3 regions of the Bacillus sp. GW823-FHT06A10 genome follow, and region 1 is predicted to be linked to each of the others. Evidence: riboswitches for the same ligand, from Rfam matches in the RefSeq annotation. Region 1 holds a riboswitch; each other region holds the start of a gene.
The links. Region 1 has a riboswitch for magnesium ahead of mgtA (magnesium-translocating P-type ATPase). Riboswitches for the same ligand answer to the same signal wherever they lie in the genome.
Positions count from the first base shown of each region.

Region 2: another riboswitch for magnesium. It lies ahead of AC1Q8M_RS04215 (P-type ATPase actuator domain-containing protein); the one in region 1 lies ahead of mgtA (magnesium-translocating P-type ATPase).
Region 3: another riboswitch for magnesium. It lies ahead of mgtE (magnesium transporter); the one in region 1 lies ahead of mgtA (magnesium-translocating P-type ATPase).

Region 1 covers NZ_JBXAHT010000002.1:675,582-679,890, forward strand. Annotated here, with positions in the region: gene mgtA (magnesium-translocating P-type ATPase) at 1-2,184, opposite strand, end outside; M-box (ykoK) riboswitch at 2,520-2,687, opposite strand; gene AC1Q8M_RS18370 (hypothetical protein) at 2,856-3,395, shown strand; gene AC1Q8M_RS18375 (DUF3932 family protein) at 3,430-3,681, opposite strand; gene rnz (ribonuclease Z) at 3,871-4,309, shown strand, end outside.
Region 2 covers NZ_JBXAHT010000001.1:792,591-796,899, reverse strand. Annotated here, with positions in the region: gene AC1Q8M_RS04225 (FbpB family small basic protein) at 197-337, opposite strand; gene AC1Q8M_RS04220 (5'-3' exonuclease) at 693-1,559, opposite strand; gene AC1Q8M_RS04215 (P-type ATPase actuator domain-containing protein) at 1,692-2,417, opposite strand; M-box (ykoK) riboswitch at 2,754-2,919, opposite strand; gene AC1Q8M_RS04210 (DUF350 domain-containing protein) at 3,133-3,519, opposite strand; gene AC1Q8M_RS04205 (glutathionylspermidine synthase family protein) at 3,512-4,309, opposite strand, start outside.
Region 3 covers NZ_JBXAHT010000001.1:1,697,329-1,701,637, reverse strand. Annotated here, with positions in the region: gene AC1Q8M_RS08570 (phosphodiester glycosidase family protein) at 1-783, opposite strand, end outside; gene mgtE (magnesium transporter) at 940-2,268, opposite strand; M-box (ykoK) riboswitch at 2,550-2,715, opposite strand; M-box (ykoK) riboswitch at 3,223-3,399, shown strand; gene AC1Q8M_RS08560 (FtsW/RodA/SpoVE family cell cycle protein) at 3,585-4,309, shown strand, end outside.

The DNA of each region.
Region 1 (4,309 bases):
AAGCATCGGTAAAAAAGGAATGAAAGCACTTGCTACTAACACGCTAAACACATTACCGAAGTTAGAGCTAGCTGTCATCTTAATATATTTTAAAATATTTCCGAATGTAGTACGTCCTTCTACAATCCCGGCTTCTAATATAGTTAAACTTTTTTCGAGTAGAATAATATCAGAAGCTTCTTTCGCAATATCAGTAGCAGTATCAACAGATATTCCGACATCAGCTTCACGTAATGCTACAGCATCGTTAATGCCGTCTCCCATGTAACCTACAGTGTGTCTGTTTCCTTGTAATGCGTGTATAATGCGAGATTTTTGCATTGGATTAAGCTTCGCAAATACAGTCGTTTCTTCAGCAAGTTTTGCTAATGCTTTATCTGGTAAAGAATCAATCTCGTAACCGAGGATTGGTTCGCCGATATCTAATCCAACTTCTTTACAAACTTTTCGTGTAACAATTTCGTTATCGCCAGTTAAAATTTTTACTTGTACACCATGCTTTTGTAATGCTTGAATTGCAGCTGCTGCAGATGGTTTCGGTGGATCTAAAAAGCCGATATATCCAGCGAGAATCATATCAGTTTCGTCTTTTACTGCGTACTCTTTATCATTTATGTTTCTATCTTTTTTATAAGCCACAGCAATAACCCGCATACCTTCACTATTCAATGTCTCGCTTAGTTTTTTGACATTTGAGCGTATTTCCTCAGTGAGTGTAACGATTTTTTTATCCACTTCAGTGTAGTTGCAAATTGATAAAATTTCTTCTACGGCACCTTTACAAACCATTGTATGTTCACCTGAAATATCTTTTACGATGACTGACATACGCCGGCGGGCGAAATCGAATGGAATTTCATCTAGCTTTTGAAAAGCTGATGGGTCAAATGTATTGTTTTCCTCTGTATGCTTAATAACAGCTTTATCTATTAAGTTTTTCAATCCAGTTTGATAGAAACTATTTAAATAGGCAAATTGCAAGACACGATTGCATTTATTTCCACTAGAATCTAAGTGACGAACAAGGACAACTTTATCTTCTGTTAAAGTTCCGGTTTTATCTGTACAAAGAATGTTCATAGCACCTAAGTTTTGAATAGAATTTAGCTGTTTTACAATTACTTTTTGTTTAGACATGTTAACGGCACCTTTAGCTAAATTAGCAGTTACAATCATTGGTAACATTTCAGGTGTAAGACCAACAGCAACGGCAATAGCGAAGAAGAAAGCTTCTTGCCAATCTCCCTTTGTGAATCCGTTAATGAGAAGGACGATAGGCGCCATAATAAGCATGAATGTAATTAAGAGCCAGCTTACTTTGTTTACACCTTTATCAAAGCTTGTTTCTACACGCTTTCCGATTACCTTATTTGCTAAAGAGCCGAAATACGTATCGGTACTTGTTGAGATGACAACAGCTTTTGCGCTACCACTTACAATATTTGTTCCCATGAAGCAAAGGTTTTCCATATCGAGTGGATTGTAATTTTTTTTCATGTTTTTCGGTAAGATATGCTTATTTTCTGTATGGTAGCAGTGTTCGTATTTTTCTATAGGAAGTGCTTCCCCTGTCAAAGAAGATTGATTAACAAATAAATCTTTAGCGGATACAACACGCACATCAGCTGGAACGATATCACCAGCTGAAAGGGAAATAATATCGCCAGGTACAAGCTCTTCAATTGGAATTTCTGTTGTGTAATTTCGATTTAAATTCGTTACATTTTTTGTTTCATGTACAAATCCATTTATTCTAAATACGCTCGCAGTTGTTCGAACCATAGCCTTTAACTTATCGGCAGCTTTTTGAGAACGAAATTCTTGGGAAAACCGAATCGTTGCACTAAGTAGTACCATTGCAGATACGACAATTGTTCCTTGTATGTCATCTGTGAAAAAGGAGAGTGCTCCAAGAGCTAATAAAACGAAAATAAATGGATTTTTAAATGCCAGCAGAAATTGAATGTACCACGGCGCCATTTTATTATGAGCTATTTCGTTCGGACCGTATAAAGAAAGTCTACGAGCCACTTCTTGTTTAGATAATCCATCTTGTGTTGTTTCTAGAAGTTTTAACGCAGAGATTACATCTTGTGTTGCAACCTCCACTAATAATTCGTTATTTGTTTTCACGCTATCTTGCTCATAAGCATGCTTTGTTTCTTGTCTTTGTAAATTAAACATCGGTAGTTCCTCCTCTGTCATGAAGGAGGAAACAATCTGTTACCTAACTAACTATTTGAAATGGTGAGGAACAGTTTCTTTCCTACCTACATGATGAAATATGAATGTAAAACGTATGGGTATCTGGGCCGAATCATCAATTGCCAACTGTTCCTCACCTCCGTACAATTTAGTAGTTTCTGAATATGCTATGTTTGTTTCATAGTAAGGTGCATATAGACGTAAAAAGACCTTTACTCAAAACGAGTAAAGGTCTGAATTCGCAGTTAAAAGAGTCCACAACAAAGACTGCTAGTAGACATAAATAAAAACAGTTTTTGTGTATGACAAAATACATGCACCTCTCCCTCGTTGAGTTTTAGCACTGTATAGCATAGGTACTGAAACCAGCTACGTTAAAAAAGGCCTTCATTCCGACCTTTCCTGTTGACCCATTGGCGTCTCTCGACATTTTTGGGCAGCAGCGTTTCTCTATACAGGAGCCTCACCTAACAGAGACCATATTCAATTACATGTTGAATGTTAGCACTGTAAAATCGTAGTGTCAATATCTTTTTTATCTGTGTTTTTAAAATATTAAATGGATTTATAATAGATATATGGGATGAAATACATGATATTAATTATAAATAATGTGGAAAATAAATATTTTTATAAAAGGGGAATTTGTAATGGTACCACAAAATTTTATTATAAATATTGAGAATCAAAAGTGGTTGTTTAATGAGCAGGAAGATTTATGTTCTCACGGGGAAATTTATTTAAATGTGGATGGAACGATTATTACACAAACAGGTATGGATGAGGAATGGGGAATAAGTGAATCAGCTTTAGCTCTGTTACGAACTTTAGATAAAGAATATATTTGTGATATTGAAAATGAAGAGGGGCTTATTTTGCATGGATGTGGCACTAGGCTCATGTTAGGATGCCCAATTTCAATTCATTGGACTATAAACCATATAGGTGAAAATGTGGTTTTAAAGGATTTTGTCAAAGTTATTTCTACTGATCAAAAGGCTATATACTATGAAGGGCTTCATATAGAAGTAAATGAAAATGAATATAGAAAACAAATTGTTTCTTTTGCGCTACAAGCAAAAGAATTATTCAATAAATCAAATGAAAAGATAATTTTAGATGAGTTTGATCAAAGTATGTATACAGACTTTTGGACGGAATATAATCATTTGCTAAATAAGTATAAATAAAAAAGCACTGTAACCAGTGCTTTTTTATTATAGATTACGAGATTGTAGGGTTTTCAAAAATAACAATCTCTGAACTGTTTGTAGTTGAAACGCGTTGGGCGTAATATGTTAAAGCTGAAGAAATATATGCTGGTAACGTATCATTTGTATGTGATGTTGTATATTCATGGATTAATTCCTTTAAAGTTGTCCATTCTAATTGTGCTGGGTGATCAGACACGAAAGAACTTACCCAGCGATCAAATGAAGATGAAAAATCAGTTTGTAAACGAAATACTTCTTTCATAATAAAACGCTCCCTTAAAATGTAGTATAATCATTTTAACACAAAACACGAACGATCGCTAAATTTTTTGAGTATAATGTTCGTGTTATATAGTTGTCTAGATGATTGGTTATGTAAATTCAATTTGCCATTTGAAATAACATTCCGTAAGATGAGAGATAGAGTATATTTAGAGCTGGAGGAAAGAAAGTGGAATTTGTATTTTTAGGAACTGGTGCAGGTGTTCCTTCAAAAGGAAGGAACGTTTCAGCAATTGCTTTACAATTGTTAGAAGAACGAGGACAAACTTGGTTATTTGATTGTGGCGAGGCCACGCAACATCAAATATTACATACATCTGTACGTCCGCGCCGCATTGAAAAAATATTTATTACGCATTTACATGGCGATCATATTTTTGGATTGCCTGGTTTATTAGGTAGCCGTTCATTTCAAGGAGGAACTACGCCTTTAACGGTGTATGGACCGAAAGGAATTAAACAATTTATTGAAGTGGCATTATCGGTAAGTACGACACATGTGAAATATCCACTTGAAGTTGTGGAGATAACAGAAGAAGGTACCGTATTTGAAGATAATGAATTTTATGTAGAAACGAAAAGATTGTCACACGGTATAGAATGTTTTG
Region 2 (4,309 bases), on a different contig from region 1:
TAACATTTTTTGTAATATTATGAATAGAAAATCTCAAAAATTGGTATATACCAATTTCAACCTCGAAAAATGAGTAATATTGATAGAAAAACACTATAAAAATATCTTGCATATTTACAAAATTAAAAAGATGAATAACGTTTTTTCAATATAAAATAAAAAAGATAGCCTATATAGGCTATCTTTTTTATTTTATTTAATTACTCGCACCACTATATGCTACATGTCGTTTCTCAATTCTCTCTTCAATTTCTTTCATATTTTCTTTATTATTTAATAGTGATTGTTTATTTTCAATTAATAATTGTTTAAAAGATTTTCTCACTTTTTTTCTCATTTTCATTGTCCTCCTTGGGGGATGGGTTATATAAAAGATAAGGAATTATCTGTGTGTCCTTATAATAATTGATTGTTGTGAATTCTATTTGAACTTCATATGAAAATTCCGCTTATTTTCTGACAACTTTGTGAACACGAAAAAAAAGCTATCTAAAACTATGTTGAAATTAATTCACTTCATTATAAAAGTTACTATTTTCATCAACTTTTATCATTATATATTGTCGAAACATTTATATATTTAAAATTGAGTTCGACATAATTTTATTTACTATAATACTGTTTACAAAAACCAAAAGAGGGTGTCACCAAGTCAAAGTTCGACTTATACAACATCCCTCTTTCCAAACTATTTATAGCATATTTATTAATATTTCAGGTCTTCCCCAATTCATTTCTTCACAAACAAATCTAAGTTTTTCTTCATCCATTGTGTGTAATCCCTCTTCTAGTAAACATGAAATTGGAACTTCACAGTGAATTTGTGCTAATTGCAACGAAATATTTAAGTTCTCTAAATCACTTTCAATCTTCGTACGCTGCGCTTTTGTTAATGATTCTACATTTTCTAGTACAGCGGATACTGTTCCGTGCTCTTGAATAAGCTTATACGCTGTTTTTTCACCGATACCTTTTACACCTGGATAATTATCACTTGTATCTCCCATGAAAGCTTTTGCATGGACGATTTGCCACGGCTCTACACCTTTTTCTTCCATGATTTTCTCCGGTGTGTAATATTCGTAATTTCCAATTCCTTTACGCAGAAGCATAACTGTAACGTTCTTATCAACAAGTTGAAGTAAATCTGTATCACCAGTTAAAATATAAACTTCAGCTTCATTGCAGTATTGTTTTGCAAGCGTACCGATACAATCATCGGCTTCGTAGCCTTTCATACCGATAACTGGAATGGATAATTTTGCAGTCATTTCTTGCACTAAATCAAATTGAGGAATTAATTCTTCTGGTGGCGCTGCACGATTTGCTTTATAATTCGAGAACGATTCTGTTCTAAATGTCGTACTTCCCATATCCCAGCATGTAACGATATGTGTTGGTTCGATCGCTTGCGTAGCTGTTAACAAGTGTTTCATATAACCATGAATCCCGTTCGTAGGGGTTCCATCTTGTCGTTTCATAAATTGTCCGTAGACACTTGTTGCGTAAAAAGCACGAAATAATAGTGCCATACCATCAACTAATAATACTTTTTTCATAATTCCTCTCCTATTAAAAAAATAATAACCTCACGTTATCACGTAAGGTTATATAAATAGATTACCATTCTACGTTTTTGCTCAACTTTGTCTATTATACATTGTTTTTGTATATTTAGCACCATTAACACATTAAGACGTTCTACTACAACAAGTATGCAATATGCCTGAATACGTATTTTTTCCAGTAGAAACAACGACAGCCTTTGCACTTCCACTAACGATATGTGAACCTTTAAAACATACATTTTCAAGCTCAAGTGGATTATAATCTTTCATCCGTTTTAATGGAATAAATCGTTTACGTTCAAGGTGATAGCAGCTTTCAAACTTCTCTATACTCGCTTCGTTTCCCGTTAACACAGACTCATTCACTAATAAATCATCTGCATAAATAATACGTACATCAGCTGGCACAGCATCTCCAGCCGAAAGAAAAATCATATCTCCAGGTACAAGTTCTTGCACTGGTATCTCCATCATTTTCAGTTCACTATTTAGCCCTGTACTACTAGAACATTCTACTCTAGATACAGTAATCGTTTCACGTTGTAACTCATCACACACACGTTGTTTTGAAAAACCTGGAATCATGCCACCAAGCTTCATCATTACTTCTGTAAGAATTGCTCTTTTTGAAGTTAGTTCATTTCGGCCATATACTTGAATACGTTTTTGCGCCTCTTTCATTGATAGTCCGTCTCTTGTTGTTTTAAAATATGCAAATACAGATTTTACATCTCTTGTTGCAATTTCAATTAATAAATCTTTATTTTTTTGGAGCATTGTTTGTTCTTTTATTGATTTTTTATTTAGTTTATATGACGTGTTACCCACAGTTTTGTTTGCATATAACATATTATCGTCTCCTCCTTTACAACATAGGAAGAAACGCTTTGTTTCTCAATTTATCCACTTTTCTGTGAAAGTTGTCTAGCGCTTTATAAACGCTACATTGTGATAAATATAGAGGGAGGAACAAATCGTTTCCTGCCTACATCATATATTTTTGATTTGAAGTATATGGGTAACGGAACCGAGTCAGAATTTGACATGCTCCTCACCTCCTCGTTTAATTTTATAGTTTATACTATGAAATTACTCATAGCTTGGTAACAAAAAAGACCCCTACCCTTAAGAGAGTAGTGGCCATTACATACACAAATAAACGATTTCTAATATAATTAGAAATCTACGGACCTCTCCCTCGCCGAGTTTTAGCACTGTATAGCATAGGTACATTACCAGCTACGTTAAGAAAAACCTTAATTCGATCATTCCTGTTGACCCATTGGCGTCTCTCGACATTTTTGGGCAGTAGCATTTCTCTATACAGGAGCCTCACCTAACAGAGACTTATTTTCATTACATTGAAAATGTTACTCTTATTTAAAATAGATGTCAACAGTAGCCTACAATTTTTTCAAAAGGTATGGCAAACTAACGTATATAAAGTGAAACTTTAATCAGTGGGGGTTTTGTTCATCCCCCACTGATTATTAGCCCTCACCAATCGGGCTGCCCGGCAAATAGCGGGATAAAATAAAAAACTTTACGTTTAAACGTAAAGTTTTTAATAAGTTATACAACCAGCGATTACAATCCCAATTGAAAGCGATAAAAACATAAGAAAAAGACCGACTGCTTGATTATCTTCTTCGAGACTTTTGTTTATATTAAAGCGTGGTGTAAGCCACTCAGCTAAATAAAAGACGATAATTTGAGCCAAAATCCCAACTGCTCCCCACGAAATCATATCAAGAAGTGAAATTGAATTAGCTGCTGTCGAATATAAAACAACAGCTAACCCAAGTAATCGTCCTCCAAGCACATAGCTTACCGCCTTATTTCCTTGAGCCATTAACTTAAATTCCTTTACTTTCGTTGTCACTTCCATCAAGAACAGACCTATACATAAAAGGCCGAGTGTTACTGCTAAATATAATAAAAAATTAATCATTTTTTCCCCTCCTTTTTATACCTACCGGTAAATAGTACGATTCATTTCCTGTAATCTTTTCTCCCGCACGAATACCGATACTACTCGCTTTTCCAGCAATTAAAAACGAACCAAACACATATGACAGTTTCTCGATCCCTTTTTCTGTTTCCAAGGATACGACTGGCAGTTCGGTATACTTTTGAAATATCGGCAGTGACGCTTTATACGTTTCGTGTGCATTTTGAAGCATAATATTTTCGTCTTTATCGCGAATCGTAATTGTATCTCCTTCTCTCCCAAATGAAGGTTTTTGAACGAAAGAACCTTTTCCTAAAAATAAATCTGGTTCTAAATATGTAGGTAACATATATTCTTTAATCCACTGTTGTTCCTCATTTGTATAAAAGACCTCTTCTTCTGCTAACCCCCAAATAAGACACTGAATTGATTTTGGCTGAAGTAAAAATGCTGACAAAGGATTTATTATAAAAAGCTTTCCGGCTTTTACAAGTTGCAGCAGTTCCACACCTACCAAATCTCCTGTTTCAGGATCTTGATCCTCAATTAAATCTTCTATCGGATACGTTTGGCGATATAAAACATCAATCTTCGTCCCATCTTTATCAACTAGAGCATCCTTTGTAATTCTAAGTTCTGACATTGGCACTACTTTATTTTCAACATGGCATAGCTGACTTAAATACATAGTGGTATTCCAATCCTCGATATGTTCATGATGTGCTGTAAAAACAACATTTGGATTATCTAATCCCTTTGTCGCTTCCATTACTGCTTTCGTTACACCAGA
Region 3 (4,309 bases), on a different contig from region 1:
ACCATCTTCTTTTTGGGCCATAATACTTCTTGGAGCCGACCCCCAACCGCCGTCTCCTTCTGTAATCATTTTTTCTCCATTTACAATTAACTGTGGCATAAATCCAGCTGCGGAAACGACTTGTTTATCCAACAGTTGTTGGGTAGAATAATTTCCTGTTATCATTTGACCAAACTTTGTTAATCCCGTAATAATTGTAGGGGCATTTCTATCCATATTTGTATCAATAGCTTTCCCATTTTCTATCACAATTCCAGTAGCAACATTTCCTCCACCCCTTCCTGTTTCGTCAGCAAATCCACTTGCATTCACAGCAACAAGTGCATGATTACGTTTTGCCATTACGCTAATTTTTTCTCCCCTGTTAGCGCCCTGTGTTCCTTGATGGCTAACAAGTTTAACATTGAAGGGATTGCTAATAGTAACTAATTTTCCTTCAAAAAGAAAGCGACTATCTTTGTTACTTTTAATCGTTTCTACATCAATTTCTAATGGCTGATTTTTAAATTCTTCTAATCTTTTTCCTGCTATTTTTTTATAAATATGCTCATCACTATTTGACCATTTTGGATGATTAATTCTATCTTGCAATTTATCTAGTTCCTTTTGGGATAGGAATGTATACTTCGCATATTGTGGATGCTGAGAAGTTAGTATACTCCCAGCCATTGTTATGCGAAGCTCCCGGCCATAGCTAGTACCAAATAATATTCCTATGCCAATAAGCATGAAAATAGACAATAGAAGCAAAATTCGTTTGAAGATTTTTCTTAGATGTTTCATAGTTTTATCCTCCGGTATTAATTACATTCAATGAATCTTTTAAAATATTTTTTAATAAAGACAAAGGTGTTTGATTTCCTCATGCCTGAATTCCCCGCTATATTTTAGCAATTAGGGCAAAATACTTATTCCGAATTTCATTTTTTCAGTGTATATTTATAAATTTAATAACATTTTTGCAACCATGAAATAAATTACTAATCCTGTTCCGTCAACAAATGTTGTAATAAATGGACCTGAAACAACTGCAGGATCTAGTTTTAATTTTCTTAGAATCAAAGGTAAAACAGCTGCTACAAGAGAGGCCCAAATAACAATAAATAATAAAGTAATTGCTACAACTTGTGCAACTTCTGTTCCAACTCCTAACATATAAGCACGAGTGAGCCCAGCTATCCCAAGTGCAAGTCCAAGAAGCATACCTATTGCAAATTCCTTTTTCATTACACGGAAAATGTCTTTAAATTTCACCTCTCCAATACCAATTGCACGAGTAATTGTTGCTACAACCTGTGTTCCTGTATTCCCTCCAGTACCTACTAATAATGGAACAAAGAAAGCAAGGGCAACTACAGTTTCAATTTCGTCTTCAAAATACTTTAATACTGTACCTGTATATGCCTCAGCAACAAAAAGAAGTAATAACCATGGTAGACGTTTGAAGAAAATACTCCAAACGCTAGCTTCAAAGTAAGATTGATTCAACGGTTCACTTCCGCCTAACTTTTGAATATCTTCTGTAGCTTCTGCTTCCATAACATTCATTACGTCATCAAATGTTATAATACCAATCATTTTATTATTTACTGTTATCACAGGTATGGCTGCTAAATTATAATTTAGTAGCTTTTTTACAACTTCTTGCTGGTCAACTTCAGCATGTACTGAAATTACCTCTGGCATCATGATAGTAGATAATATCTCTTCATCTGCTGCTAGTAATAACTCATGTATGGAAACGATTCCCTCAAGATAACCATGACTATCAAGAACATAACTATAAGATATTGATTCTACATTTTCAGAATGTTCCCTAATGTACTTCAATGTCATTTTTACTGACCAATTTCCTCTAACTGCAACAAAATCACTTGTGACAAGACTTCCTGCCGTTTCAGGTTTGAAATTCATCAATTTTTTTACGTTATGTTTTGTAATTTTGTCTAGATACGCCATTAATTTAGCTTGTTTTTCAGGATGAACCGCTAGAAGTAAATCTACTAATTCATCAATCGGTTGTAAATTTAGTAACTTTTTAGCTTTGTTTTCAGATAAGTGAATTAAGATATTATATTTTTCTTCTGCACTCATATATTGAAGCATTTTAGAGCTTTTTAATACGGGAATCGTATTTAGCAATATGATTTGATCTTCAATTGAAAATCTTTTTACTTCTTGCGCAACATCATACGACGGAAGACGTAAAACTTTCTCTGCATCCAAATTATTTTTGGTTACAAGTAATTCTTTTAATAATTTCTTCATGTTAACTCCTCCTCATATTGCTAAGGGAGACTCTAGAGTTTCATGAGTGGTTTTGTTTTATTTTATCTGTCTAAAATTTTTTATTAGAGCAATAATAGTTACATTGCAATCAATTCATTATTTAGAATTACCTCCTTTTTGAATATAGACAAGATAAAAATAAATAACATTAAACAGAAAAACCTTTACTCAAAAAGGAGTAAAGGTTTTATCACAATACAAATAAATGATTATTAAGACAGCTCTGCCGAAATCACAGAGGTGCCTTTCTACCAAATCGTATACCACTCCCTCGTTGAGTTTTAGCACTGTATAGCATAGGTTTTTATAACCAGCTACATTAAGAAGGGCCTTAATCCGACCGTTCCTGTTGACCCATTGGCGTCTCTCGACATTTTTGGGCAGCAGCGTTTCTCTATACAGGAGCCTCACCTAACAAAGTTTATTGAATTACTTCAAAATTTAAACCAGAATTTAATATTTGTCAACTGACTTTCAATTCCATTCATAAAAAAATCTTTTATAGAAAATGAAATTATATTTTATTATAAATTTAAAATTCCCCTTAAAAAACATAGAATTCAAATAGATTTAATTCGAAGAAACGTAATAAAACATATGAAACTTATTGTTTTTAATCAAATTCCAACTTTATAACAAAAGATGAATAATTAGTCATTCTGTATATCAAAAGAACATTCACAAAAAAATCTTCTTTTATGATTAAAATCTTCTTTACTGTTTATCAAATTTATATGGTTAAACTACTTAATCAAACGATACACTACAAGTCAAAAATATGTACTTATACAGAATGATTACAGACATTTTTTCATATCATTTCTCAAAGAACTATAAAGCAATAAAACAAATAAAATTAGCAATATGGTTGCTTGACAAGCAAAAAAAATATATTTATGCTTGCTACACGAAACAAACACATAAAATTTATATTGCTTAACCTGTTAGGTGAGGCTCCTATGCAAACACAGGCTATTGCCCAAAAATGTCGAAAGACGCCAATGGGTAGAACAGGAATTGTCGGATTAAGGCTCTTCTTAAGATAGCTAAGTAATGAATTTTCATTACTTTACGTTGTATAGTGCCAAAGCTCTACTAGAGGGAAAAAAGCCTTATTTACTCATGCCATTTTGAATCCCTCTAGTTACATACTAGGGGGATTTTTGCGTAAAAAACAGGGAATAAGCGATAGAATCTTCCTAAACAAAAGTCATATTTAGTAATTGACGAGAACAAGATTCTATTCATTAGCAAATGTAATATTATGTTTTGTTTTAAATCAGGAGGATATTAAAATGAAAAAAATATTAAAACTCGATTATCTATTGCTCCTTCCTCTATTCATAACATGTACTTTAGGTATTATCATGATGTATAGTGCAAGCTCCATTGTCGCTGTCCAACATTACGGTTATAACAGTAGACATTTTGTTGATTCTCAATTAACAAAGCTACTTTTAGGAACAATAGGATTAATAATTTGTGCTTTACTCCCATATGAAATATGGAAAAAACGAATAGTCTCAATCTGTATTATGGTTGGGGGGATTTTTTTATTAATTATGGTTTTATGGAAAGGAAAAGTGGTAAATAATGCTCAATCATGGATCTTTGGAATACAGCCAGCTGAATTTCTTAAATTAGGAACAATCCTTGTAACAGCCCGTTTTTTTGCATTGCGACAAGAACAAGCTAAAAATAACTGGAGTGGTATCGGAAAACTTTTATTTTTTTTAGCTACAATTTTTTTTCTTATCTTTAAACAACCAAATTTAGGATCTGCACTTTTAATATTAGGTATAGGTTTTAGCATATTTCTTTGTTCAGGAATAAATATAAATCTACTAATCAAAAGAACTACCATCGGTTCTATTTTATGGTTACCTATTTTATATTATTTGATTCAATATAGTTTATCAGAAGTTCAAAAGACACGTATTACTACGATTTTCAATCCCTTTCTTGATGCGCAAGGAAATGGATACCAGCTTGTAAACTCTTTTATTGCCATGGGCTCTGG